One region of the Buttiauxella sp. 3AFRM03 genome, then DNA from elsewhere that is predicted to be linked to it. Evidence: predicted binding sites of a transcription regulator. Region 1 holds the regulator's gene; each other region holds the start of a gene.

Region 1 (7,363 bases):
GGACATGGCTGGTTAAACAGGAAGATGGCGCATTAGCGATTGTTTCTACCTCTAACGCTGGCACCCCACTGACGACTGCAGCTAAACCGCTGTTGACTGTGGATGTGTGGGAACATGCGTACTACATCGACTACCGCAATGCTCGTGCTGGCTACCTTGAGCATTTCTGGGCGCTGGTGAACTGGGCGTTTGTTGCGAAGAATTTAGCAGCTTAATGCAAAAGTAAATGGGCCGCGATTTGCGGCCCATCTTGATCAAAGCGTAAAAATCAGTGCAGTACGGCAGTTAGTGCGCCGAAAACAATCAAAGCCAAAACAATTACCGTCGTCGTGATTGAAAATTTCAAATCGGTGCTCATCATTAAACTCCTTTTATATCCATACAATCGATGTGTCAGGGTGATTTTCCCACAACCAGAGATAAAAATCCTCCAGGTTTTAATCTGATATCAATTTTCCCTCTTCCACTTTTCGCCTGGATAGGCCAAAATCCCTCGCTAATTTGTTGCGTATCGTCAATTCAATGCCCTCCTCCCGTTTTATGTCGCAATCCCGGCATACCTGCAACCATCATGTTGCCTGTGGAGTCAGCGTACGCAAACGTTTAACATAATAGCAATCAAGGGTTTACGATATAGCCCGGAGTGAATTTTAATGGCGACAATCAAGGACGTGGCGAAGCGCGCAAACGTTTCCACTACAACCGTATCACATGTGATTAACAAAACCCGTTTTGTGGCGGAAGAAACGCGCAATGCGGTGTGGGCAGCAATTAAAGAATTGCACTACTCGCCAAGCGCCGTAGCACGAAGCCTGAAAGTTAATCACACCAAAACGATTGGTCTGCTTGCCACTTCCAGTGAAGCACCCTATTTCGCCGAGATAATCGAAGCGGTGGAAAATAGCTGCTTTGAAAAAGGCTACACCCTGATTTTGGGCAACGCGCACAACAACTTTGAAAAGCAGCGCGCTTACTTATCGATGATGGCACAAAAGCGTGTCGATGGCCTGTTAGTGATGTGCTCTGAATATCCTGAATCATTGCTCACCATGCTTGAAGAGTACCGTCACATCCCTATGGTGGTGATGGACTGGGGCGAGGCTCGTGCCGATTTCACCGACTCCGTGGTCGATAACGCTTTCCACGGCGGTTATCTTGCTGGACGTTATTTGATTGAACGCGGCCACCGCGAAATTGGCGCCATTCCCGGGCAAATGGAACGTAACACCGGTGGCGGCCGCCATGCAGGCTTTATGAAAGCACTGGAAGAAGCGGGAATTTCCATTCCGGAAAACTGGATTGTTCAGGGAGACTTTGAACCTGAATCAGGTTACCGCGCCATGCAGCAGATCATCGGCCAGTCTCATCGCCCAACAGCGGTATTCTGTGGCGGCGACATTATGGCGATGGGTGCTATTTGCGCTGCTGATGAAATGGGGCTGCGCGTACCGCAGGATATTTCCGTTATCGGTTACGACAACGTACGCAACGCGCGTTACTTCTCACCGGCATTGACCACCATCCACCAGCCGAAAGATTCGCTAGGGGAAACGGCGTTTAATATGCTGCTGGATAGAATCGTCAACAAACGCGAAGAGTCGCAGTCGATTGAGGTTCACCCGCGTCTGATTGAACGCCGCTCTGTGGCTGATGGCCCGTTTCGCGATTATCGCCGCTAAGTGTGTGTCGGATGTCGCGCAAGCGACATCCAGCAGACTTACAGCGGCTCCTGTAGCCACTCCTGATTCATCGTGTCACTATCGCCTAAGTAATCCAACAGCCAGGCCAACGCTGGCGATGCATCGTTTTGCTGCCATGTCAGGCAACATGCCGCGTCAGGGAATGGATTATCCAGCGTTAATTCGCGCCATTTCCCTGAAGCAACCCACGGTTTGGCAATATGTAACGGCACCATGCCGATACACAACCCCGCGCTCAAGCAATCCGAACCGGACGCCCAATCAGGCACTACCACGCGGCGCTGGTTATCTAACAGCCAGGTAATTCGTTTTGGTAATGAACGCGAAGTATCTTCCAGAACTAGCGATGGCCAGGCACGCAGGTCATCATCGCTTAACGTCCCATCGCACTGTGCCAGTGGGTGCGAGGAAGCCACCACGCAACGCCAGCTCAACGTTCCCATATCACGGAAGGCATAACGCCCCCCAACCGGAATCGCCTGAGTCGCGCCAATCGCCACTTCTACGCGTCCATCCGCCAGCGCATCCCACACGCCGTTGAACACTTCCTGAAAGATACGTAATTCGATATCAGGAAAATGGCGATAGAAATCCAGCACCAGTTGCCGCGTTCGCTCCGGTTTTACAATGTTATCAACTGCAATCGCCAGGTGACCACGCCATCCATTGGCGATCTGTTGGCACTGTTGCCGTGTCGTCATCATTTTTTTGATAACAGAGCGGCCTTCTTTGAGAAAAAAGACGCCAGCAGGGGTTAATTCAACATCCCGATGACGACGTTCGAATAGCGGAACGGCTAACCAATCTTCGAGTTGCCGCACCGTATAACTAATGGCAGACGGAACGCGGTGCAACTCTTGTGCTGCACCGCTGAAGCTGCCATTGCGCGCTACCGCATCGATGACTTCCAGCGAGTATTCTGACCACATTTCTTTGCTCACAAATTTTTTGAACGCAACCTACAAATATTAGCGTTTCACAAGCGTAATTGCACTCCGTACACTCTCGCGGCGATTAACCTGCAAGATAAAACAAGAGAAAATTATGCAACCATCAAAAGGATTTCTTATCTGGCTGGCCGGATTAAGTGTGCTGGGGTTCCTCGCCACAGACATGTATCTGCCTGCTTTCGCTGCCATTCAGCAAGATTTACAGACCGACGCCTCTGCCGTCAGTGCCAGCCTGAGTCTGTTCCTTGCCGGCTTTGCGTTTGCCCAGTTGATGTGGGGTCCATTGTCAGACCACTTCGGTCGTAAACCGGTATTACTGGCGGGTTTAAGCCTGTTCGCCATCGGTTGTATCGGCATGCTGTGGGTTGAAAGCGCCACCGCGCTACTGGTACTGCGTTTTGTTCAGGCGGTTGGCGTCTGTTCTGCGGCCGTCAGTTGGCAAGCTTTGGTGACCGATTACTATCCGGCGAATCGCGCTAACCGTATTTTCGCCACCATTATGCCACTGGTTGGCTTGTCTCCGGCGTTGGCACCGCTGCTCGGTAGCTGGATTTTGACTCACTTTGACTGGCAGGCGATTTTCGCTACCCTGTTTGCCATCACGCTGGTGCTGATGATCCCGACTTTACGTCTGAAACCCCGCACTCAGCACCATCCGCAAACCGAAGATAATAAAGTCAGCTTTACCTCTTTGCTGCGCTCACGCGTGTACAGCGGGAACGTATTGATTTATGCCGCCTGCTCCGCCAGCTTCTTTGCCTGGCTGACCGGTTCGCCATTCATTCTTAACGATATGGGTTACAGCCCGGCGGTTATTGGACTGAGTTATGTGCCGCAAACCATCGCCTTCTTGATTGGCGGCTACGGCTGCCGTAGCGCGCTGCAAAAATGGCAAGGCAAGCAAATGTTGCCATGGTTACTTGCACTCTACACCCTGAGCATTTTCGGTACCTGGGGTGTGGCGGTCAGCGGCCATGCCAGCCTCACGCTGCTATTGATTCCATTCTGCGTGATGGCGATTGCTAATGGTGCGATTTACCCGATCGTCGTTGCTTCAGCCTTGTTGCCATTCCCGCAGGCCACCGGTAAAGCAGCTGCATTGCAAAATACGCTGCAATTAGGTTTGTGCTTCCTGGCAAGTTTGATGGTGTCATGGTTGGTCGCAACCCCGTTGTTGACCACCACCAGCGTCATGCTGGTGACCATCGTCTTAGCCATGTTGGGCTACTTGCTGCAACGCCGTAGTCATGTCAAAGTCTGGCAACCTGCTGAATCCGATGCACATTAATGTATCGTTTGCGTGACAGTAATGTAGTTAGCTTGCTAACAATATTTCATTGAATCACCGCCTGGGCGAGCCTATACTTATTTACGGCTTGACCGTCAGCACAATAATAATGACGTTTTGACGGGAGCCTTTGTGCTCCCGTTTGTTGTTTTAGAAGCTTTTTTTGTGGGCTCTCGCCCCCCTTTCTCTGTTCTACGTCGGATATCAGGCTCGCGGTATTTTCCGTGACATTTCTCACATGCCCAAAATAGCGTCTACGCTGTTTTAAGGTTCCTCTCACAATGGTGATGGAGAAGCTATGAGTTCATCGTGTATAGAAGAAGTCAGCATAAGAAATAACCCGTGGTATCGAATCGTGAGCGAAATGCTCACGCAGGCTGGCGTGGAAATTAACGGCCCGCGCCCTTTCGATATCCAGGTTAAGCATCCCGATTTTTTTAAGCGCGTGCTGCAAGAAGGCACCCTCGGGCTGGGTGAAAGCTATATGGACGGCTGGTGGGACTGCGAACGGCTGGATATATTTTTCAATAACACCATCCGTGCCGGACTTGAGAATCAACTCCCCCGCCATTTAAAAGACACCCTGCGCATTGCTGCAGCCCGAATATTAAATCTGCAATCCAAAAAACGCGCCTGGATTGTCGGTAAAGAACATTATGATCTTGGCAACGACTTATTTAGCCGGATGCTCGATGAACATATGCAATATTCCTGCGGCTACTGGAAATCAGCCACTACCCTTAGCGATGCGCAGAATGCCAAACTGAAAATGATCTGCGATAAGTTGCATCTTGAGCCAGGTATGACGCTGCTGGATATCGGCTGCGGCTGGGGTGGGCTTGCGGAATATGCCGCACGGCATTATGGGGTCGTGGTTCATGGCGTGACCATTTCTGCCGAGCAGCAGAAAATGGCTCAGGAACGTTGTCTCGGGCTGGACGTGACTATCTTGCTGCAAGATTATCGCGATTTAGAAATGCAGTTTGACCGCATTGTTTCAGTTGGCATGTTTGAACACGTCGGGCCGAAAAACTATGCCACCTATTTCAATGTGGTTGACCGCAACCTGAAACCAGAGGGTATTTTCCTGCTGCACACTATTGGTTCGAATAAAACCGATAACTGCGTTGACCCGTGGATAGACAAATACATTTTCCCGAACGGTTGCCTGCCGTCCGTGCGCCAGATTGCCGATGCCAATGAAGGCCATTTCGTGATGGAAGACTGGCATAACTTTGGTGCCGACTACGATAAAACGTTAATGGCATGGCACGAGCGTTTCCAGAATACCTGGCCGGAATTTGCCAGTAACTATTCAGAACGATTCAAACGGATGTTTAGTTATTACCTTAATGCGTGTGCCGGAGCCTTCCGCGCCCGCGATATTCAACTGTGGCAAATCGTCTTTAGCCGCGGCATCGAACACGGCTTACGCGTCCCGCACTGATTTAATACCCCGGCTAGTCCGGGGTTTAGCATTTTCTTAACAAATCGTGAACTTCTTCACGTTTCCAGCTCTCCTTTCCTCACGAGTTTGATCTCGCTAACACTTATCTCTTTATTCAATGGAAACCGGTTTCCCTGTTGTTTCACAATCAATCCACTTACCCCGACAATAACAAGGATACCGCCATGAGCATCTACCAAAAAATGGTCAATGTGATTGAGCAAAAAGTCACTCCCATGGCCGGAGCGATGGGCTCTCAGCGCCATGTCATCGCCATCCGCGACGGCTTTATCTCTGCCCTACCGTTTATGATCATCGGTTCTTTCTTGTTAGTATTTATTTTCCCGCCGTTCTCACCTGACAGTAGTTGGGGCTTTGCCCGCTCGTGGTTGAGTTTTTCTCTCACCTACCGCGAACAGCTGATGTTGCCGTTTAACCTCAGCATGGGTGTCATGACATTCTTTATTTCGGTCGGTATTGGTGCAAGCCTCGGAAAGCACTATAAGCTCGACCCGATTATGACCGGCTTACTGGCATTTATGGCTTTTTTACTGGTCGCAGCACCGTATAAAGACGGGCAGATTTCAACACAATATTTCTCTGGCCAGGGCATCTTTACCGCACTGCTGACGGCCATTTATGCCAGCGAAATGTATGCGTTCCTCAAACGCCACAACATCACTATCCGCTTGCCGAAAGAAGTCCCAACCGGTGTTGCGCGCTCGTTTGAGATCCTGATTCCGGTGGTGGTGATTGTCGCCACGCTCCATCCGCTGAACTTATTTATTGAATCGACCACCGGAATGATTATTCCGGAAGCGATCATGCACCTGCTGGCACCGCTGGTTTCGGCCTCTGACTCATTGCCTGCGATTCTGATTTCGGTGTTTATCTGCCAGATCCTGTGGTTTGCCGGTATCCACGGTGCACTGATTGTCACCGGGATTATGAACCCATTCTGGATGGCCAACCTTTCGGCGAACCAGACCGCACTCGCCGCCGGTAACGTGCTGCCACATATCTACCTGCAAGGTTTCTGGGATCACTACCTGCTGATTGGCGGCGTCGGTTCAACATTGCCGCTGGCGTTCTTGCTGCTGCGTAGCCGCGCCATTCACCTGCGTACTATCGGTAAAATGGGCGTGGTGCCAAGCTTCTTTAACATCAACGAACCCATTTTGTTCGGTACGCCAATCATCATGAACCCGCTGTTCTTCCTGCCATTTACTTTGGTGCCGATGATTAACGCAACCCTGGCGTACATCGCGACTAAATTAGGTTGGGTGGCACAAGTTGTGTCGTTAACACCGTGGACAACCCCGGCACCCATTGGCGCGTCGTGGGCCGCAAATTGGGCGGTAAGTCCCGTAATCATGTGCCTGATTTGTATGGTCATGTCGGCTGTGATGTATTACCCCTTCCTGAAGGCTTACGAGCGCACCCTGCTAAAACAGGACGAAGAGCGCAGTGCACAGGAAAACGAGAACCCGATTACTGTAAGTTAATTTTTTATAGCCTGCCGGTATGGCAGGCTCGTCAAATGAGGAACAAAAATGAAATACCAATTTCCTGATAATTTTTGGTGGGGCAGCGCCAGTTCAGCACCACAAACGGAAGGCGAAACACTCGGATTTGGCAAAACGGCCACCATCTGGGATCGGTGGTTTAAAGAGCAACCGACCCGTTTCCATAACGGCGTAGGCCCGGCAGAGACTTCCACCTTCTACAAGAACTGGAAAGAAGATATTGCGCTGCTCAAAGCGCTTAATCACAACACTTTCCGTACCTCGATTTCCTGGGCTCGTCTAATTCCGGAAGGCCGCGGTACGGTCAATCAGGAAGCGGTGACCTTCTACAATCAAGTTATTGATGAATTACTGGCGCAAGGCATTAAGCCGTTCATCAACCTGTTCCACTTTGATATGCCAATGGTGATGCAGCAGCAAGGCGGCTGGGAGAATCGTGACGTTGTCACGGC
Region 2 (7,363 bases), 2.6 Mb from region 1:
GCGGTGAAAGCCAGTAAAGGCAAACCACTGCCATTTCGTGCAGTGCTTGGGCGTGTGTGGCCATACGGAATGGCGCTCGCGCTGGCATCGGCAGGTTTTGGGGTGATCGCCACGTTTATCACCCTGTTTTACGATGCCAAAGGCTGGGACGGCGCAGCCTTCGCGCTCACGCTGTTTAGCTGTGCTTTCGTCGGCACGCGTTTACTTTTCCCGAATGGGATTAACCGCATGGGCGGTTTGAACGTGGCGATGATTTGTTTCTCGGTCGAGATTATTGGCTTGCTGCTGGTAGGGTTGGCGGTTGAACCGTGGATGGCAAAAGCCGGTACATTCCTGACAGGGGCGGGTTTCTCGCTGGTGTTCCCGGCGCTTGGCGTGGTGGCGGTGAAGATGGTACCGCAACAAAATCAGGGCAGCGCGCTGGCAACTTACACCGTGTTTATGGATTTATCGCTGGGGATTACCGGGCCGTTGGCGGGGTTCGTGATGGCGTATGCGGGTGTTTCGGTGATTTACCTGGCCGCGGCGGCTTTGGTTTGTATCGCATTACTGATGGCGTGGCAGTTAAAAAAACGGCCCCCGATTGAGCAACCGGAGGCCGTGTCATCATCACAGCAGTAACAGAAAATAATTACTTAATGGTGATGGTGTTAATGATGTTTTCAGCAGCCGTTTGCGCCAGTTGCTGGTTATCAGCAGGCAGTGTGATTTGCATAGTTAACAGCTGGTTATCAATTTTACCCAGGATAACCGACGAGTAAGCTGTCTGGCCTTTTGCTGAGATAATAGTGTCTAACTGCTGCAGCGTGTGGCCTTTGATCTCGATAGATTTATTGGTCACAACTTGCAACTGTGGGTCACGGGCACGCTGTTGATCTTCAAGACGTTTCGCCAGAGCTGACAGCTCTTCAGAAGTATCATCGCCAACAATCACAATCACCGCTTTCTGACCAGATGCATCAGAGTAGACGTGCATGTTGTTTGACTGAGTGCCCAGCTTACCGCTCTGGTCAGTCATCTCCGCAGGCAGTGCAAAGCTGATTTTCCCATCCAGCAAACTGACGGGCTGACCGGTTGCGCTGCTTTGTGCCGCTTCATTCGCAGTGGCTGTTTTGCTGTCATTGTTATCGCAAGCGGCCAGGCCTAATACCAGCAGGCCAATACCGACATATTTTACCAGATTACCCATGACTTCTTCCTTTACGTTAGCAAGCCTTCGCGGCTGATTTCAGCATCTTATCACAAGATAATTCAACCACCGTCAACCCGGCTGCAACGCCGAACTTTCAGACTTATCTGCCAAACGTTTCAACAACATATTCAGTAGCACGCCGTACATCGGCAGGAAGAATACAATGCTGATTAGCACTTTAAAGCAGTAATCGACGATGGCGATTTCTACCCAATGTTGCGCCATAAAGGCATCCGGGCTGCGCCAGAAAGCAATAAAGAAGAATGACAGTGTGTCGCTGATATTTCCGAAGAGCGTGGATGCCGTTGGCGCAAGCCACCAGTAGCGGCTCTGGCGCAGGCGGTTAAACACGTGCACATCCAGAATCTGCCCCAATGCGTAAGCCATAAAGCTGGCAACAGCGATACGGGCGACGAACAAATTGAAATGCAAAAGTGCGTCGAACCCTTGCCAGGTGCCCATATAAAACAGCGCGGAAATACCGTAGGAAATCACCAGCGCGGGCAGCATCACGGCAAAAATAATGCGTCGAGCCAGCGGTGCACCAAAAATGCGTACCGTCAGGTCGGTTGCGAGGAAGATAAACGGAAAGCTAAACGCGCCCCAGGTGGTATGGAAACCAAAAACCGCGACCGGTAATTGCACCAAATAGTTACTGGAAGTAATCACCAGCAAATGGAATAGCGATAGCCAGAACAGCGCTTTAGTGCGCTGAGTAGAATTGAACTGCGTCATTTTGTAGCCTTTTTAGTGAAAGGGGTGAGGGAACCCTGGTCTTTTTTAAAGCGGGGGCGATGATACTGCTTTAACCCCGCATTGCAATGGTTAATTTTAGCGCAATCGTTCACGTGACTTGCGCGATAATCTGCCGGGGGTAAACTAGCGCGGTTTGTTAAATACGAGACCGCTGATGACCGATCTTTTTGCCAATCCTGACCACACTCTTGATGCTTTGGGCCTGCGCTGCCCCGAACCTGTAATGATGGTGCGTAAAACCGTGCGCAATATGCAGGCCGGTGAAACGTTACTTATCATTGCTGATGACCCCGCGACCACGCGTGACATCCCCGGGTTTTGTGTTTTTATGGAACACGAGCTTATTGCTAAACAAGTGGAATCATTGCCTTATCGCTACTTGCTGCGTAAAGGGCAATAAAACCGCTTCAGCCCCTGGCGTCTTGCTTCGGGCTTCTGAACCCGCTTTACATCTGCTTTGAACCCCAATTTCATTTTTTGTCACTTTTTGTGAAGTGCTTCACCCTCGCTTTTCTCCACGTAGTCTAGTTTTTAATCTACAAATTAAAACATTGTTTTACTTCTTATCTCAAATTTCTACCTCTGCTGGAGCGACCCAATGAAGAAGACCTTTCTGCCTGCTTTTGCTGGTTTATGTCTGTCTACCGCGTCCGTTCTGTTTGCTCAAACGGCTTGCGCCCAGGTGATTAAAGCTGCCGACGTTCATCCGGAAGGTTATCCGAATGTGGTCGCGGTGCAGCATATGGGTGAAAAACTCAAACAAGAAACCAACGGTGATTTAGAGATCAAAGTGTTCCCGAGCGGTGTGCTGGGCGATGAAAAACAGATGATTGAACAGGCGCAGATGGGGGCGATCGACATGATCCGTGTGTCGATGGCACCGGTTGCGGCGATCCTGCCGGATGTTGAAGTCTTTACTTTGCCGTATGTGTTCCGCGATGAAGATCATATGCACAAAGTGATTGACGGCGATTTAGGTAAAGAGATTGGCGCTAAGCTGACGAATAACCCGAAATCCCGCCTGGTGTTCCTCGGCTGGATGGACTCCGGCACGCGTAACCTGATTACCAAAAATCCGGTGGTGAAACCTGAAGATCTTAAAGGGATGAAAATCCGCGTTCAGGGTAGCCCGGTGGCACTGGCAACGCTAAAAGACATGGGCGCAAACTCGGTCGCGATGGGCGTGAGCGAAGTGTATAGCGGGATGCAAACCGGCGTTATCGACGGCGCGGAAAACAACCCACCGACGTTTATTGCCCACAACTACATGCCGGTCGCCAAAAACTACACGTTGAGCGGCCACTTCATTACCCCAGAAATGCTGCTTTATTCCAAAGTGAAGTGGGACAAACTGACGCCTGACCAGCAGCAAAAAATCCTTACCCTGGCGCGTGCTACGCAAATGGAACAGCGTGAACTGTGGAATGCTTACAACAAACAAGCGCTGGAAAAAATGAAAGCCGGTGGCGTTCAGTTCCACGAAATCGACAAAGCCTGGTTTGTGAAAGCCACTGAGCCGGTGCGCAAAGAGTATGGCGATAAGCATCAGGACCTGATGAAAGCTATTGCTGAAGTTCAGTAGTTATTATCGCTAACCCTTGCGTGGAGGGGATCTTATGTCCCAACGCTACTCAGATTTGATGGATAAGGTTTATTTGCTGGCGATGATTATTGCGGGGTTTTCACTGTTAGTGATGACGGTGATTATTCCGATTGGCATTTTCTCGCGCTATGCCCTGAACCGTGGGGAGTCCTGGCCGGAACCGGTAGCGATTATCTGCATGGTGACCTTCACGTTCATCGGCGCGGCGGTGAGTTACCGCGCCGGTTCGCACATCGCAGTGAATATGCTGACAGACCGTCTGCCACTGGCGTTGCAGACGTTTTGCGCACGCATTGTTGATCTGCTGATGCTGCTTATCTCGCTGGTGATGTTCTATTACAGCTTCTACCTGTGCGCCGATTTATGGGAACAGCCAGTTGCTGAATTCCCGCTCCTCACTTCCGGCCAAACCTACCTCCCGCTGCCTGTGGGCGCGATCTTACTCATTCTGTTTGTTGTCGAGCGCTTGCTGTTTGGCTCTCAAGAGAACCGCCCAATCGTGTTGCTGGGTAATCACGGTTAAGACCAGGGGATAACATGGACGCATTTATTTTATTAGCGACACTTGCGGTGCTGCTTGCAGTGGGAATGCCCGTGGCCTTTGCCGTTGGGCTAAGCGCCATTGTCGGGGCGTTATGGATAGATTTGCCGCTGGAAGCGATCATGATTCAAATCACCAGTGGGGTGAATAAATTTACCCTGCTGGCGATACCGTTCTTCATTCTGGCCGGGGCGATTATGGCGGAAGGCGGTATTGCCCGCCGCCTGGTGAACTTTGCTTATATCTTCGTTGGGTTTATTCGTGGTGGTTTGTCACTGGTGAATATCGTCGCTTCTACGTTCTTCGGAGCAATTTCCGGATCGTCCGTGGCGGATACCGCATCCATCGGTAGCGTGATGATCCCGGAAATGGAGAAAAAGGGTTATCCGCGCGAATATGCAGCAGCGGTCACGGCGAGCGGATCGGTGCAGGCGATTTTGATCCCGCCGAGCCATAACTCGGTGATTTACTCCCTGGCGGCAGGCGGTACGGTCTCTATAGCCACACTGTTTATCGCGGGTATTTTACCAGGATTGTTGCTGGGTTTCTGCCTGATGGTGATGTGCCTCGGCTTTGCCCATAAACGCGGTTACCCAAAAGGTGAACGCATTCCCTTCAAACAAGCGGTGAAAATTTTCTTCGATGCGCTGTGGGGTTTGATGACGGTGGTCATTATTCTCGGCGGGATTCTGACGGGGGTATTTACGGCGACAGAATCGGCGGCGGTGGCTTGCGTCTGGGCATTCTTCGTCACCATGTTTATCTACCGCGATTACAAATGGAATGAGTTACCAAAGCTGATGTTCCGCACGGTAAAAACGGTCTCTATCGTAATGATTTTGATTGGTTTTGCGTCGGCGTTTGGCGCGGTGATGACTTTCATGCAGTTGCCGTCACGTATCACGGAATTTTTCACTTCGCTGTCTGACAACAAATACGTGATCCTGATGTATCTCAACGTCATGCTGTTGCTGATTGGCACCTTGATGGACATGGCGCCGATCATCCTGATCCTCACGCCAGTTTTGCTGCCGGTGACCAATTCGCTGGGCATCGATCCGGTGCATTTCGGTATGATCATGATGGTGAACCTCGGCATTGGTTTGATTACTCCGCCAGTCGGTTCGGTGCTGTTTGTTGCCAGTGCGGTGAGTAAACAGAAAATCGAAGTGGTGGTGCGCGCCATGTTGCCGTTTTACGCCGTGTTGCTGGTGGTGCTGGCGATGGTGACTTACATTCCGGCGGTTTCGTTATGGTTACCGCATATGCTGGGCATGAATTAAGGCAAAACGGTGGATGACGCTTGCGCTTATCCACCCTACAAAACCAGATGTTCCGTAGGTCGGGTAAGCGCAAGCGTCACCCGACTTTTTTATTTTTTGCGCAGCAACCGCAACGCATTCGCTGTAACCAGTGCCGTCGCGCCGGAATCGGCTAACACCGCAAGCCACAGGCCGGTGAGTCCCAGCAGCGTGGTCACCAGGAAAATCCCCTTCAGTCCCAATGCTATAGTAATGTTCTGGCGAATATTGTTATGCGTTGCGCGGGCGAGGCCAATCATGCTGGCAAGCTCGGTCAGGCGGTTGTGCGTAAGTGCCGCATCTGCGGTTTCGAGCGCTACATCCGTGCCGCTACCCATCGCGATGCCGATGGTTGCCGCTTTCATGGCTGGCGCATCGTTGATGCCATCACCCACCATCGCCAGAGATGAACGGGAGTTGAGTTCATTCACCACGCTGACTTTATCGGCAGGTAGCAGGCTGGCGCGGTAATCCATGCCTAATTCCCCAGCGATGGCTGCTGCCGCTCGCGGGTTATCGCCAGTTAACATCACGCTCTGCACCCCGATTTTTCTCAGGTCAGCAACAGCCTGTTTAGCATCGCTACGCAAGGTATCTCGTAGTGCAATCGCGCCGAGTAAGCGATTTTGCTGCACCACCGCAATCACCGTTTGGCCTTCAGCTTCAAGCTGGGTAATTCGCTGCTGCCAGCTGGTGTCGAGAATGTTTTCTGCGAGTTTACCCGGTGCGCTCAGGAGCACGGTTTCGCCGTTAATAGTGGCTTCCACCCCAATACCTGCCAGCGCGCGGTTGGCGCTGGGCACCGGTAATGCCAGCCCACGGTTTTGTGCCTCACGAACAATGGCTTGTGCTAACGGGTGTGACGAACCAAGTTCTACCGCCGCCGCCAGTGCCAGCAGCTCGTTTTCATTAATCTCACCATTCATTTCAATGGCGGTGACCTGCGGTTTACCCGCGGTCAAGGTACCGGTTTTATCGAAAGCGATATGCTGAATTTTACCGAGGCGTTCAAGTGCGGCTCCGCCTTTGATTAATGCACCGCGTCGAGCGGCGGCGGCAAGCCCGGAGGTAATTGCCGCAGGGGTAGAAATCACCAGCGCGCATGGGCAACCAATCAGTAACAGCGCCAGCCCTTTGTAAATCCACTCATCCCAGCTTTGCCCGAAAAACAGTGGCGGGACGACGGCTGCCAGTAACGCAATCGCCATGATAATCGGCGTGTAAATCCGGCTGAAACGGTCGATAAAGCGCTCTATCGGTGCACGGCGTTCGTCTGCTTCTTCAATTAAACGCAAGATGCGGTCGATGGCGCTGTCGCCGGGTTCTGAAATCACTTCGAGCTGCACTAACCTGTCGACACTGGTACTGCCCGCAGGCACTTTCTCGTCTTGCTGGCGTTCGACCGGAATAGATTCGCCTGTTAGCGCGCTTTCATCAAAACTGGCGAATGGCGTTAGCAGTCGGCCATCAGCAGGTAAACGCCCGCCAGCAGCCACTTCAATGACATCGCCCGGGCGTAACTCAGCCAGTGCGATAGCTTCGCGCTCGCCGTTTCGAATGCGGGTAGCGACTTCCGGTTTCAGCGCCATTAGCGCACTGACACCACGGCGTGCGCGGCTGGCAGCGTAAGATTCCAGACGTTCGCCAATTAAGAACAGCAGCAATACCATCGCGGCTTCGGCGGTCGCGCCGATAAACAGCGCGCCAATGGCTGCGACGCTCATCAAGGTTTCAATGGCGAACCAATTACCGCTGCGTATTAGGCGCACCGCCTGGCGGGCTATCGGCCACAGGCCAACCAGCGTGGTGGCGATAAACGCGAACTTGCCGAATGGATGGTTAAATTGTTCAAGAGTCCAGCTCAGCGCCATCATCACGATCAGCAACATGAGTGGTAAGTTTTCGCGCCAGCTGGATGTTTTCTCCGCCGGGGCGGCGCTATTTCGCAGGTTGTATCCGGCGGCTTTTAC
Region 3 (7,363 bases), 1.7 Mb from region 1:
TGGTAAATCTGCTCGTATCAAAGAGCGTCTTACCAAGTAAGATTTCGCTAACGCGACATCCATATCAAGGGCTGCCATCTGGCAGCCCTTTTTTATTTAACGCATGAGCGATTGCTGCAATCCTTCTCGGCTGGCCTTTTCCCATACCGCGCGACGATCCGTAACATCAGGTAAGGTTTCACAACTGGCAGGAAATGATTTCCCATTTTGCCCCTGAACGGTTAAGAAATTGGGATCACAAATCCGCTGCTGGCCATCTGCATATCCTTTTAACCATTCTTCTCGATCGACATTTTCATCGTTATGCAAATGCGCAATGACGGGATTACTTCTTATGGGTTGTCCAGACATCGCATCATCCCAGCCAGCCTGATACCAGTCGGTGGGGGCCGGAGTTGGGGCATGGGTGTATGGGTCAACATAACAAGCAGACAGCAATAAGATTGGAATCAAGGCTAAACAGCGCATAGTGAGGATATCCATTTCAAACTGTATTAACTGAGCATAGAGCGCTTATGGCTTTGCATTACGCTATTTTCACAGACTGCATGCTTGAGCAGATAAATAGCGTGCTTATGCAGTCGTGTATAATTTAGTTTACAATAAGTGATGTTAAGTGTGCTTTAAGCGGCAATTATTTGATTGGTGTAATGTATTGTTTACGTATTTTGGATTGCAATCTTTACTAAAGCTGGTAAGGTAGTGCCATCCTCACTGAGGAAACGACTATCGCAAACGAGCTAACAGGAAAGCCATCATGCAAAAAGACGCGCTGAACAACGTTCATATTTCTGACGAACAGGTATTAATCACTCCGGATCAACTGAAAGCGGAATTCCCGCTTACTGCCTCTCAAGAAGCGCAGATCGAACACTCCCGTCAGACGATTTCCGACATTATCGCAGGGCGCGATCCTCGTCTGTTGGTAGTCTGTGGACCTTGCTCGATCCACGACCCTGATACCGCGATTGAATATGCTCGTCGTTTTAAAATTTTGTCTGAACAAGTTAGCGATAGTCTGTACCTCGTGATGCGCGTCTATTTTGAAAAGCCACGTACCACCGTTGGCTGGAAAGGGCTAATCAACGATCCACACATGGATGGCTCGTTTGATGTTGAAGCTGGTTTGAAAATTGCTCGTCATTTGCTGGTTGAATTGGTCAGCATGGGTCTGCCGCTGGCGACGGAAGCGCTTGATCCGAATAGCCCACAATACCTGGGTGATCTGTTTAGCTGGTCCGCAATTGGTGCCCGTACTACTGAATCCCAGACCCACCGTGAAATGGCATCTGGTTTGTCTATGCCAGTTGGTTTTAAAAATGGTACTGATGGCAGCCTGGGTACGGCGATTAATGCGATGCGTGCCGCATCTATGCCGCATCGTTTCGTTGGTATCAACCAGGCAGGCCAGGTCTGCTTGCTGCAAACTCAGGGTAACCCAGATGGTCACGTGATTTTACGTGGCGGAAAAGCACCAAACTACAGCCCGGCAGACGTTGCACAGTGTGAAAAAGAGATGGAACAGGCAGGACTCCGCCCAGCCTTGATGATAGATTGCAGCCATGGCAACTCAAATAAAGACTACCGCCGTCAGCCGGGCGTGGCTGAATCAGCCGTCGCCCAAATTAAAGATGGTAATCGTTCGATTATTGGCCTGATGATTGAAAGTAATATCCACGAAGGTAATCAATCTTCAGAGCAGCCACGCAGTGAAATGAAGTACGGCGTTTCTGTCACCGATGCTTGCATCGACTGGGAAACTACCGAGACTTTACTGCGTGAGATTCATCAAGATCTGAACGGTACGCTTGCGGCGCGTAAGGCATAAGAGGTTTTACTATGGTGGCTGAATTGACCGCGTTGCGCGATCAAATTGACGAAGTGGATAAGGCGTTGCTGGGGCTACTGGCACGCCGCCTTGAACTGGTAGCGGAAGTTGGCGAAGTCAAAAGCCAGTATGGTTTACCGATTTATGTCCCGGAACGTGAAGCAGCAATGTTGGCTTCACGTCGCAAAGAAGCCGAAACGCTGGGCGTTCCACCGGATCTGATTGAAGACGTACTGCGTCGGGTTATGCGTGAGTCATACTCAAGCGAGAATGACAAAGGCTTTAAAACCCTGTTTCCTGCACTTCGCCCGGTAGTTATCGTCGGTGGCGGTGGCCAAATGGGGCGCTTGTTTGAAAAGATGCTCACACTGTCTGGTTATCAGGTGCGTATTCTTGAAAAAGAAGACTGGGCTAACGCAGCAGAATTGATGGCTGATGCTGGCATGGTCATTGTTAGCGTGCCGATTCACATCACTGAACAAGTAATCGCTCAGTTACCGCGCTTACCTGATGACTGTATTCTGGTTGATCTGGCGTCGGTGAAGAATGGCCCTCTACAAGCTATGTTGGCAGCTCACCAGGGGCCGGTTCTTGGCTTGCATCCAATGTTTGGGCCAGATAGTGGAAGCCTTGCGAAGCAGGTCGTGGTGTATTGCGACGGTCGCCAGCCAGAAGCGTATCAGTGGTTCCTTGAGCAAATTCAGGTTTGGGGCGCGCGTTTGCACCGCTCTACAGCCGTTGAACACGATCAGAACATGGCGTTTATTCAGGCGCTGCGCCACTTTGCAACCTTTGCATATGGTCTGCATCTGGCAGAAGAAAATGTTCAGTTAGAGCAGCTACTCGCGCTTTCATCACCGATTTATCGCCTGGAGTTGGCGATGGTAGGTCGCTTGTTTGCACAAGATCCGCAACTTTACGCTGATATTATTATGTCGTCAGAAAGCAATCTGGAGCTGATTAAGCGTTATTACAAAAGGTTTGGGGAGGCTATTGGCCTGCTTGAACATGGTGATAAGCAAGCGTTCATCGATAGCTTCCGTAAAGTTGAACACTGGTTCGGCGACTACGCGCAGCGCTTCCAGAGTGAAAGCCGAACTTTGTTACGCCAGGCGAATGATAGCCGACCGTAGTCGTGAAATAGTCTTATAATCTAAAGCCATCAGGGAAACCTAATGGCTTTTTTTATTGGCAATTAAGGATAGAAAAATGGCTCAGCCGCAAGTTCTGTTCAATTACACCGGTCACTTACCTGAATGCCCAACCTGGAATGCTCAAGAAAGTTGCCTTTACTGGACGGATATTCTCGAAAACGAAATTCATCGCTATAACATCGCCAGCAAAAAGCATGATGTGATTCAGTTTTCCGAAGAGGTTGGCTGTTTTGCATTGTGCGAAACGGGTGGTTTTATTGTCGCGCTGCGAAGTGGAATTTATCTGACCAATCGCACCGGGCTTATTACTCGCAAAGTCTGTGATAACCCCAATAACCCGACATTAGCTCGTTTTAATGATGGTGGAACTGACAGGGATGGGCGTTTTTATGCTGGAACATTTTGGGGGCCTGGTGATTACAACGGAGCCTTGCTGTGCCGCGTGGATAACGACCTGACACCGCATGTCATTCAGCATGATATCCATGGTGCCAATGGTCTGGCGTTTAGTGCAGATAAAAAATGGATGTTTACATCAGACACGCCGAACCGTGTGATTTACCGAACTCCGTTAGACAAGCAAGGTGAGCCTGGCAAGCGTGAAGTGTTTAAACGCTTTGAACCGGGGCAGGGAATACCTGATGGTGCGGCGATTGACGAAGAAGGTTGCTACTGGACGGCATTGTTTGATGGCTACCGTATCGCGCGATTATCGCCTGATGGCGATGTGCTGGAAGAATATCAATTGCCGGTGCGCTGTCCAACGATGGTGTGCTTCGGTGGCGATGATATGAAAACGTTGTTCATCACGACGACGCGAGAAAATATGGATAACGTCGAAGTTGCAGAAAGGCCACTGTCAGGCGCGATTTTTACGCTTAAAGTCGCCGTTGCAGGAATGCCGAAACTGAAATTTAAAGTGAATGAGTAAGCCAGCTTCGAGCTGGCTTACTGCCAATTTTAAGCCGGATCAACAGGCACTACATTCTCACTTGGATAACAGCCAAGCACTTTCATAGAACGGGTAATTTCACCGAGTTCGCGAAGTGCTTTGCGCATTGCTTCATCGTTCAGGTTTGCCTGAACATCCAGATAAAACATCTCTTCCCACGGGTTGCCGTTAATTGGTCGAGACTCCAGTTTTGTCATGATCAAATTGTGATTACGCAACACCAGAAGGGCTTCAACCAACGCACCGGCTTGCTGACCTGTCGCCATGAGTAGTGTTGTTTTGGCTGGGACCTGGTCGGTGACTTCGACCGATTTGCGAGCGAGAACGATGAAACGGGTGATGTTTTGCGTCTGGTTTGCCAGATTACGTTCCAGAACTTGCAAACCATATAACGCCCCACCAGCCTCGCTACCCAGCGCCGCGACATGCGGTGAGTTTGCCTGCGCCACTTTTTCCATTGCCGCCGAGGTACTTTCGCAATATTCGATTTTCCAGTTTGGATACCGGTTAATGAATTGGCTGCATTGCTGGAAAGGCTGTGGGTGGCTATATACCGTCTGAATCGTGTCTAAATCGGTAGTGCCCTTCACTAACACGCAGTGGTCGATGGGCACGGTCATTTCAGCAACGATAGACAAGCTGGTGTGCTGTAATAAATCGTATACATCATTGATGGCGCCAGAGCTGGTATTTTCTAACGGTACGACGGCGTAATCGGCCTGGCCCGTTTCAACCTGGTTAAAGATGTCCTGGAATTTGGCACAGCCACTTTCAATGAATTGCTCAAAGTGGCGAGCAGCATACTGACGTGCAGCGAGGTGTGAGTACGAACCCTTCGGGCCTAAAAACGCGATTCTCGCTGACTGCGGATTGGTTTTATTAAGATGCTGCTGTAAAAGTGTTTGCTGCGTCAGAACTGAATCTTCAATGATGAGTTGGAACAAGCGTGTAATGTAATGGGCGTCCAGATTATGTGTTTTACCCAAAGTAATCAGACGCTCCAGCAAATCACGCTCGCGGTCGATATCTCGAACCGGGCGGTGAGTCGCGAGCTTGGCTTTTCCGACTTCAACAGCCAGCAAGCGACGCTCTGCCAGCAATGCCAGCAATTTTACATCCAGGGCGCTGATTTTATCGCGCAGTGCCAGCAACGGGTTTGTCTCACTCATAACGCTACCTTTTCGAAGTCCATAAAAAAGGCCTCCCGCTTGGGGAGGCCTGTTTGTTCGTCTTCGCATTCTTTATCACACGACGAATTGCCTCCCATTCAGGGGAAGGTAAAAAAGAATGCGAAGAAAAACGGAATTAATTTCATGGTTGGTTCCTGATAAGTCAGACAAGTAAGGTACTCGCTCTGTTTTCGCTCTGTCAATAAAAAACGCGCCCGGAGGCGCGTTGGTGTGATTGATAAAGCTAAAATTTACTCTTCTTCAATTTCCGCGATAGCAACGTCTTTCACTGAGCCTGCTGTGCGACGCGCTTCACCTTTGTGTTGCACTTTATTCAACTGCCGCTCCAGTTTGTTAATCAAATCGTTGATAGCCGTATACATATCATCGTGTTTGGCGCTCGCTACGAGCTGGCCGTTTGGCGTATTAATGGTGGCATCAGCCACGAAACCTTTCGGTTCTTTGGACAAAACAATGTGTGGGTTAATTAGATGAGTTTGCCACTTGTCCAGTTTAGTGAGACGGTCTGCGACGTGCTGACGAATAGCTGGGGTGATTTCCATTTGCTTGCTGGTAATGTTCATTGTCATAAAGTTACCTCTTGTCTTTCCCGTCTTGGTAACTCCAGCATACCTTTCTGAATGTCAAAATGTGTGATGTGAATCACACTATTTTGTCACTTTTTGTCAGTAAACCCTTTTTGTGAGGCAGGACAGGATCTCTGTTTTTAAAGCTTGTGGAACTTAAGAATAGCGTCCATATTTGATTGGATGACCTGACGCTAAACCGTTTCAGTTTTGTGTTTTCAGGCAATAAAAATGGCAGCCAGTTGGCTGCCATTTTGTTTTTCATCTCGGGTAATCAGTTGGTATTGCCGTTGGCCGCGATAATTTTTGCAACTTTTTCGGCTTGAGCCGGCATTTGCATTTCACGGTAGGCATTTTCCATCAACTTCAGACCATCACGTGTAGCCTGGGTATCAGGGAAATCACGCAGCATTCCTTCAACACGGTTAACTACTGCAACCCACGCGCCGCGTTTAGTGTAGTATTGCGCGACGGAAAGCTCATATTTCGCTAAACGATCTTTCAGGAACACCAGGCGCTTGCTGGCATCGGTGACATACTGGCTGTTCGGGTAACCTCGAACCAGCTTAGAGAAATCTTTGAAAGCATCACGCGCGTGTGCAGGATCTCGGTCTGAACGATCTACGCCAAAGAACCCTTGTAATGCGCTATCATCCAGTGCCATGTCCGTCAGACCGCGCATGTAAAGTACGTAGTCGATGTTTGGATGGGTAGGATTTAGGCGCATAAAGCGGTCAATAGCTGCCTGAGCCAGTGGCAAGTCAGCATTCTTGTAGTAAGCGTAAATAAGATCTAACTGCACTTGCTGCGAGTATGGCCCGAACGGATAACGGTTATCCAGCGCTTCCAGTTGCGTTATCGCCGCTTTAAAGTTACCGTCCTGCAACTTTTGTTGGGCAGTCGCATAAATCTCGGAAGGTGGACTATCAGGAACCTCATCCTTGGAACTGGAGCAACCAGCCAAAGCCAGGCTCAACGTGGCTGCTGCCACCAGATATTTCATACGCGTCATGACGTTTTGACTTTCCTCAGAATGTTATCCGGGAGGCTCTCAATACCAGCTCCCGATAAAGACCAGCTACAATAGCACACTATATTAAACGGCATTGCCGTAAAACCCAACGTTAACGAAGAAGCTGTCTATGGCACAACTAGTACAACTCAACGCAACAGTATCCGAATCGCAACTCGGTCAACGCTTAGATCAAGCTTTGGCCGAATTGTTCCCTGATTATTCACGTTCGCGTATAAAAGAATGGATTCTTGACCGGCGCGTGCTGGTCAATGGCAATATTAGCGACAAACCGAAAGAAAAAGTATTGGGTGGCGAAGCTGTCACTATCAATGCTGAAATCGAAGAGGATGTGCGCTGGGAACCACAAGATATCCCGCTCAATATCGTTTATGAAGATGACGATATTTTGGTGATTAACAAGCCGCGTGATTTCGTTGTGCATCCTGGTGCGGGTAATCCTGACGGGACCGTACTGAATGCGCTTCTGCATTACTATCCGCCGATTGTTGATGTTCCACGTGCGGGCATTGTGCATCGTCTGGATAAAGACACGACGGGTTTGATGGTCGTGGCGAAAACCGTTCCTGCGCAAACTCACCTGGTTGAGGCTTTGCAATTACGTGAAATCACGCGTGAATATGAAGCGGTTGCCATTGGT

Evidence for each region. The regulator PurR, encoded in region 1, represses purine synthesis genes. The targets are predictions, from matches to a motif close to CANGCAAACGTTTGCNTG.
Region 2: tusA (sulfurtransferase TusA) is a predicted target of PurR. The motif match lies at 2,026-2,043, and genes of this name have one in related genera.
Region 3: raiA (ribosome-associated translation inhibitor RaiA) is a predicted target of PurR. The motif match lies at 5,791-5,808, and genes of this name have one in related genera.

The regions. Positions count from the first base shown of each region.
Region 1 is NZ_CP033076.1:602,735-610,097, forward strand. It holds gene sodB (superoxide dismutase [Fe]) at 1-215, shown strand, start outside; gene D8682_RS27410 (YnhF family membrane protein) at 269-361, opposite strand; gene purR (HTH-type transcriptional repressor PurR) at 654-1,679, shown strand; gene punR (DNA-binding transcriptional activator PunR) at 1,718-2,629, opposite strand; gene punC (purine nucleoside transporter PunC) at 2,745-3,938, shown strand; gene cfa (cyclopropane fatty acyl phospholipid synthase) at 4,237-5,385, shown strand; gene D8682_RS04105 (PTS sugar transporter subunit IIC) at 5,571-6,890, shown strand; gene D8682_RS04110 (glycoside hydrolase family 1 protein) at 6,939-7,363, shown strand, end outside.
Region 2 is NZ_CP033076.1:3,158,844-3,166,206, forward strand. It holds gene D8682_RS16120 (MFS transporter) at 1-621, shown strand, start outside; gene D8682_RS16125 (DcrB family lipoprotein) at 632-1,189, opposite strand; gene D8682_RS16130 (7-cyano-7-deazaguanine/7-aminomethyl-7-deazaguanine transporter) at 1,262-1,927, opposite strand; gene tusA (sulfurtransferase TusA) at 2,103-2,348, shown strand; gene D8682_RS16140 (TRAP transporter substrate-binding protein) at 2,547-3,530, shown strand; gene D8682_RS16145 (TRAP transporter small permease) at 3,565-4,074, shown strand; gene D8682_RS16150 (TRAP transporter large permease) at 4,089-5,375, shown strand; gene zntA (Zn(II)/Cd(II)/Pb(II) translocating P-type ATPase ZntA) at 5,465-7,363, opposite strand, start outside.
Region 3 is NZ_CP033076.1:4,210,950-4,218,312, forward strand. It holds gene rplS (50S ribosomal protein L19) at 1-40, shown strand, start outside; gene D8682_RS21120 (DUF2799 domain-containing protein) at 97-483, opposite strand; gene aroF (3-deoxy-7-phosphoheptulonate synthase AroF) at 758-1,828, shown strand; gene tyrA (bifunctional chorismate mutase/prephenate dehydrogenase) at 1,840-2,961, shown strand; gene D8682_RS21135 (SMP-30/gluconolactonase/LRE family protein) at 3,038-3,913, shown strand; gene pheA (bifunctional chorismate mutase/prephenate dehydratase) at 3,943-5,103, opposite strand; Phe leader region at 5,125-5,250, opposite strand; gene pheL (pheA operon leader peptide PheL) at 5,202-5,249, opposite strand; gene raiA (ribosome-associated translation inhibitor RaiA) at 5,355-5,693, opposite strand; gene bamD (outer membrane protein assembly factor BamD) at 5,965-6,702, opposite strand; gene rluD (23S rRNA pseudouridine(1911/1915/1917) synthase RluD) at 6,833-7,363, shown strand, end outside.